3 regions of the Enterobacter cloacae subsp. cloacae ATCC 13047 genome follow, and region 3 is predicted to be linked to each of the others. Evidence: predicted binding sites of a transcription regulator. Region 3 holds the regulator's gene; each other region holds the start of a gene.
The links. Region 3 encodes LexA, which represses DNA repair genes until DNA is damaged. Its sites were predicted from a motif close to TNCTGTATGTACATACAGNA; they were not measured.
Positions count from the first base shown of each region.

Region 1 (2,271 bases), 2.2 Mb from region 3:
CGGCCGATCCGCTGGATTTTTCGCCGCAGCCTCCGGCCATTCAGGCCGGCTCCTGGGTACTGATGGATTACACTACGGGTCAAATCTTAACGGCGGGCAACGAACATCAACAACGCAATCCGGCGAGTCTCACCAAGCTGATGACCGGCTACGTTGTTGACCGCGCTATTGATAGCCACCGCATTTCCCCGGATGACATTGTCACCGTCGGGCGCGACGCGTGGGCAAAAGGTAACCCGGTATTTGACGGTTCGTCACTGATGTTCCTGAAAGAGGGTGACCGCGTTTCTGTGCGCGACCTCAGCCGCGGTCTGATTGTTGATTCTGGTAACGACGCCTGTGTGGCGCTGGCGGATCACGTGGCCGGTGGCCAGCCGCAGTTCGTGAAGATGATGAACGACTATGTGCAAAAGCTGAATCTGCGCGATACGCACTTCGAAACCGTTCATGGTCTGGATGCCCCAGGCCAGCACAGCTCCGCGTATGACCTGGCCGTGCTGTCCAGAGCCATCATCCACGGCGAGCCTGAGTTTTACCACATGTACAGCGAAAAGAGCCTGACCTGGAATGGGATCACGCAGCAAAACCGTAACGGTCTGCTCTGGGATAAGACCATGAATGTAGATGGACTGAAAACGGGGCACACGTCAGGGGCCGGATTTAACCTGATTGCTTCCACCGTGGACGGTCAGCGTCGCTTGATCGCCGTAGTGATGGGGGCAGACAGTCCGAAAGGGCGTGAGGATCAGGCCCGTAAACTGCTGCACTGGGGACAACAGAATTTTGATACCGTGCAGATCCTGCACAACGGTAAAAAAGTGGGCACTGAGCGGATCTGGTACGGCGATAAAGAACAGGTGAACCTGGGCACCGACCAGGATTTCTGGCTGGCATTACCGAAAGCAGAAGTACCGAACATCAAGGCAAAATACGTGCTGGATACAAAAGAGCTGGAAGCGCCGATAGCCGCCCATCAGCGGGTAGGCGAGATCCAGTTATACGACCGCGATAAAGTGGTCGCTCACTGGCCGCTGGTGACGCTGGAGCGTGTTGATAAAGGTGGCCTTTTCTCCCGTCTGAGTGATTATCTGCACCACAAAATCTAACCTTTCTGGGCAGACTGGCAGGGTTGCGAGTCTGCTCACATAATAAACACTCCTTGATTGCCGATTATAGAAATTCTGCTTTATAGTGTATAAATATACAGTGATAAACGGAGGCAGTATGGACTACAGCATCAGGCAGGAAAAGAAACGTAAGATTGCCGGTTTTCACCTGGTCGGGCCATGGGAACACACGGTAAAACAGGGCTTTGAACAGCTGGTCATGTGGGTCGATGGCCGACACATTCAGCCGCTGGAGTGGGTTGCGGTTTATTACGATAACCCGGACGAAGTCCCGGCAGAAAAATTGCGCTGCGATACGGCCGTTACGGTACCGGATGATTTCGTTATCCCGGAAAACAGCGAAGGGGTGATGATGACGGAAATTGCGGCCGGAGATTACGCCGTCGCGAAAGCACGTGTTGAAAACTACGACTTCGCCACGCCGTGGTACCAGTTCTTTAACTCCCTTTTGCAGGACAACAAATTCCAGATGGCTCTGAAACCGTGCTTCGAGCGCTATCTCAATGATGGCAACGCCGACGGGTACTGGGACATCGAAATGTTTATCGCCGTAGAGCATAAAGCGGGGTAGTCCTGTTAAATACAGGGTTTTTCAGCCGGGTGTGATCCGCCCGGCTGAAAACACAGTACAATTGTGATTTGCCGTGTAGCTGGAGAGCGGGTGTGCGTCCCGACAAATCATTAACGTCTTTCGAAATTCGGTTGTATAAACACTACCGCGTGGTTCATGGGTGCCGTATCGCGCTGGCATTCGTTCTGACGTTTGTGCTGGTCCGTTTACTGGATGTTCCTGAAGGAACGTGGCCGCTGATCACGCTGGTGGTCGTCATGGGGCCTATCTCGTTCTGGGGGAACGTTGTCCCGCGTGCTTTCGAGCGCATTGGCGGTACGGTTTTTGGCTCAGCCCTTGGGTTGATTGCCCTTAAGCTGGAGCTTATTTCATTCCCGGTGATGTTGGCCTGGTGCGGTGTCGCCATGTTCCTCTGCGGCTGGCTGGCGCTGGGTAAAAAGCCCTATCAGGCACTGCTGATTGGTATCACCCTCGCGGTGGTGGTCGGCGCGCCAGCGGGTGATATGACCACGGCACTGTGGCGAAGCGGGGATGTTATCCTTGGTTCACTGCTGGCGATGCTTTTCACCGGTA
Region 1 is NC_014121.1:3,388,539-3,390,809, reverse strand. Features, by position in the region: gene dacD (serine-type D-Ala-D-Ala carboxypeptidase DacD) at 1-1,106, shown strand, start outside; gene sbmC (DNA gyrase inhibitor SbmC) at 1,225-1,698, shown strand; gene ECL_RS16470 (FUSC family protein) at 1,791-2,271, shown strand, end outside.
Region 1: the regulator LexA is predicted to act here: its motif matches at 1,190-1,209, upstream of sbmC (DNA gyrase inhibitor SbmC).

Region 2 (2,271 bases), on a different replicon from region 3:
CTGTTCGCTCGAGAACGACGGAGAAATTTTTGCGTATAAAGGCCGGGTTCGTCAGGGCCAGATCGAGCGCGGTCCTGATACCCAGTACATTAAGTTTGCGTGCAATACGGTTTCCCACGCCCCAGATCTCTTCGACCGGCTGCAGTGAAAGCAGTTTCCGCGTTCGCTGAGGATTCCCCCTGGTCAGGGCGAGCACACCACGAAACTGTTTCCACTCCTTTGAGGCCCACTGGGCTGATTTTGCCAGGGTTTTCGTCGGCCCGGCACCCACGCCGATGGTCAGACGGGTACAGTCATACACGTGCTGGCGCAGCTGCCGGCCGAAGTCCTCCAGGTCCATGCAGTGCTCAACGCCGGTCAGGTCGAGGAACATCTCGTCAATCGAATACTGTTCCACCCTTGGGGCCAGCTCCTCCAGGCAGCTCATCACGCGCGCTGACATCGAGGCATAAAGTTCATAGTTGCTTGAGAACGCGTATATTTTTTCCGGATACGTTTCGTTTTTCATCTGAAACCACGGCATGCCCATTTTGATCCAGGGCTTTGCCTCGGCACTTCTTGCGATAACGCAGCCATCGTTATTACTGAGCACCACAACCGGCTTTCCTTTCAAATCCGGGCGGAAAACACGTTCGCAGCTGGCATAAAAGCTGTTCACATCGGCCAGGGCAAACATCAGTACATCTCCCTCGGGCGGTGGATGATGTGCGTGACGACGCCAAAGATATCCAGATCGTCCGGGTCGGGATAAATCGGCGGCCAGGCGGCGTTCATTGGCTGCAGCGTCAGTCGTGGCGTCAGCAGAAGCCGTTTAACCGTAAACTCCCCCTGCACACTGGCCACAACAATATCGCCGTGCCGGGGCTTCTCTGCACTGTCCACAACCAGCAGATCGCCATTGTAAAGGCTGCCGTCGGACATGCTGTCACCGCTGGCACGGAGATAGTAAGTCGCGCTTGGGTGCCGTATGCAGTAATCATGGAGATCCAGGTCGGACTCGACATAGTCAGCGGCAGGGCTCGGAAAACCGCAGCTGGCCAGGTCTGCAAACAACGGATGGGCCTGTGGCGGGAGTGCTTTCCCGGTGCTGAAAAGCTGCAGTTTCATCTTTCCTCCTGACGTCTAAATATACTGGATATGCATACAGTATATTTAACAGCGTGAGGATAATCCAGATCACCTGCTTCATGAACAGGGTGAGTAACCTAAGTTACTCAAAATGCTATTTAATATCATTATGGAACATTTAAATTACTCATAATGAGAAGTATGGCTTTTATTTTGCCATTTTGCTCTTATAATATGTATCAAATTGAGTTTAATTGACGGAGCATAATGATGAATATTTACTGCGATGATGGTTCAACTAATGTTAAGCTGGCATGGTTTGAAGGAAACGAGCTGCAGACCCGGGTTTCTGCTAACTCCTTCCGGCATGGCTGGAAAGTGGCGGAATTCAGTGCCGCAACGTTCAACTATCAGGTGGGCACGCTGAAATACACCTGGGACAGCGTCAGCCGGGATGCCATCCCGACAACAAACGTGGAATACCAGTACGGTGATCTCAACCTGCTGGCCGTGCATCATGCCCTGCTGAACAGCGGACTTGAGCCGCAGCCGGTGAGCCTGGCCGTGACGCTGCCCCTGAGCGAGTATTATGACGGGGACTGCCAGCGGAACGAGGAGAACATCCGACGCAAACGAGAAAACCTGATGCGTGAGCTGGTTCTGAATAAGGGCAGGGCATTTACCGTAACGGACGTGAAGGTGATGCCTGAATCACTGCCGGCGGCGTTCTCCCGTCTCGCGGAGCTGAAGCCCGGACCCGCTGAGACCACCCTGATTATCGATCTCGGCGGAACCACGCTCGATGCCGGCGTGATTGTCGGACAGTTTGATGATATCAGTGCGGTACACGGCAATCCGTCTGTCGGCGTGTCACAGGTCACCCGCGCAGCTGCAGGCGCGCTGCGGGCTGCAGACAGCGAAACCAGCGCGCTTATTGCTGACACGGTCATCCGCAACCGCAATGATCGTCAGTATCTGCAGCGAGTGATCAACGATGCCGGAAAAATTGACGATGTTCTGAACAAAATTACAGAGGCAATCACTTCCCTGGGCGCGCGTGTCACCAGTGAGCTGACGGTCTTCAGGAGCGTTAACCGGGTATTCCTGGTCGGGGGAGGGGCATCCCTCATTGAAGAGGCTATCCGTCAGGCCTGGCCTCTGGCTCCTGACCGTATCGAGGTTATCGGCGATCCGCAGCTGGCG
Region 2 is NC_014107.1:48,954-51,224, forward strand. Features, by position in the region: gene ECL_RS26060 (Y-family DNA polymerase) at 1-676, opposite strand, end outside; gene umuD (translesion error-prone DNA polymerase V autoproteolytic subunit) at 676-1,107, opposite strand; gene parM (plasmid segregation protein ParM domain-containing protein) at 1,339-2,271, shown strand, end outside.
Region 2: the regulator LexA is predicted to act here: its motif matches at 1,130-1,149, upstream of umuD (translesion error-prone DNA polymerase V autoproteolytic subunit).

Region 3 (2,271 bases):
AATTCGTGGCCAGCCAGACATAAACGATGTAAAGCCTCTGGTTAATAATGCAATTGCGGCGCAAGGATAACAGAAAGCGCGCGAAATTACTGTTGTTACCCGTCATACTTCAGGCTACAGCGCAACACGTTGCGCCTCCTGTTATTGACGCTATTTCAAATAAAAGGTTCTTTTAATGGCCAATAATACCACTGGGTTAACCCGTATCATTAAAGCTGCTGGCTATTCCTGGAAAGGTTTTCGCGCCGCTTGGGTCAACGAAGCCGCGTTTCGCCAGGAGGGTGTCGCCGCGATTGTCGCGGTGATTATCGCCTGTTTCCTTGATGTTGATGCCATTACCCGCGTGCTTCTGATCGGCTCCGTGCTGTTGGTGATGATAGTGGAAATTCTTAATAGCGCTATTGAGGCCGTTGTGGACCGTATTGGCTCTGATTTCCACGAACTTTCTGGCCGGGCAAAAGACATGGGCTCTGCTGCCGTGTTGCTGGCGATTATCACTGCGGTCATCACCTGGGTCACGCTGCTTTGGTCACATTTCCGATGAGCCTCGAGGAATAATTAAGTCCCTGGTTTTTTGTGCAGTTTTTGGTTCCAAAATCGCCTTTGACTGTATATACTCACAGCATAACTGTATATACACCCAGGGGGCGGAATGAAAGCGTTAACGACCAGGCAGCAAGAGGTGTTTGATCTCATTCGGGATCATATCGGCCAGACGGGTATGCCACCCACGCGTGCGGAAATCGCGCAGCGTCTGGGCTTCCGTTCTCCGAACGCTGCCGAGGAACACCTGAAAGCGCTGGCGCGTAAAGGCGTAATTGAGATTGTATCGGGTGCTTCACGCGGTATCCGCCTGCTGGTGGAAGAAGAGACGGGCATTCCGCTGGTGGGGCGCGTCGCGGCAGGTGAACCTCTGCTGGCGCAACAGCATATTGAAGGCCACTACCAGGTTGATCCCGGCATGTTCAAGCCGAGCGCGGATTTCCTGCTGCGTGTAAGCGGTATGTCCATGAAAGACATCGGTATTCTTGACGGCGATCTGCTTGCGGTGCATAAAACGCAAGACGTGCGTAACGGCCAGGTTGTGGTGGCACGCATCGATGATGAAGTCACCGTTAAACGCCTGAAAAAGCAAGGTAATACGGTTCAGCTGCTGCCGGAAAACAACGAGTTTTCCCCGATTGTGGTAGACCTCCGCGAACAAAACTTCTCTATCGAGGGGCTGGCGGTAGGGGTCATTCGCAACGGAGAATGGCTGTAATCTCATCCTGACAGGCTACGGATCTGCCGTGGCCTGATTCTTTATCCACTCCCGGTATTTTTTCATGTCACTGCTTACGGCATCCGATAAGGCATTGTGGCGTCTTGCACTGCCGATGATTTTTTCCAATATCACCGTTCCTCTGCTGGGGCTGGTGGATACGGCAGTTATTGGTCACCTTGATTCACCCATCTATCTGGGCGGTGTGGCGATTGGCGCGACGGCGACCAGCTTCCTTTTTATGCTCCTGCTCTTTTTGCGCATGAGTACCACCGGGCTTACGGCGCAGGCGTACGGTGCTAAAGATCCTTTGCGTCTGGCGCGCGCGCTGGTTCAGCCGTTAATTCTGGCGCTTGGGGCAGGCGCGTTAATCGCTATATTACGTACCCCACTGATTGATCTGGCGCTGCATGTCGTTGGCGGCAGCGAGGCGGTACTGGAGCAGGCACGACGCTTCCTTGAAATTCGCTGGCTCAGCGCGCCCGCGTCGCTGGCCAATCTGGTTCTGCTGGGGTGGTTACTCGGCGTGCAGTATGCCCGCGCGCCCGTAATCCTGTTGGTGGTAGGCAACCTCCTCAACATCGTGCTCGATCTCTGGCTGGTGATGGGCCTGCACATGAACGTACAGGGTGCGGCACTGGCGACGGCGATTGCCGAATACGGGACGTTTATCCTTGGTCTGTGGATGGTCTGGCGGGTGCTTGTCATGCGGGGGATTTCCCTTGCTCTGCTCAAGAGTGCATGGCGAGGCAATATCCGCACCCTGCTGGCGCTTAATCGCGACATTATGCTGCGCTCATTGCTGCTGCAGCTCTGTTTCGGCGCACTGACGGTCTTTGGCGCCCGGCTTGGGCCAGATATCGTCGCGGTGAATGCCGTTCTGATGACGCTGCTGACCTTTACCGCCTATGCACTGGATGGCTTTGCCTATGCTGTGGAAGCGCATTCCGGCCAGGCATACGGCGCACGTGAAAGTGGTCAGCTGCGGGATGTCTGGCGGGCGGCCTGTC
Region 3 is NC_014121.1:310,519-312,789, forward strand. Features, by position in the region: gene plsB (glycerol-3-phosphate 1-O-acyltransferase PlsB) at 1-21, opposite strand, end outside; gene ECL_RS01460 (diacylglycerol kinase) at 176-544, shown strand; gene lexA (transcriptional repressor LexA) at 653-1,261, shown strand; gene dinF (MATE family efflux transporter DinF) at 1,326-2,271, shown strand, end outside.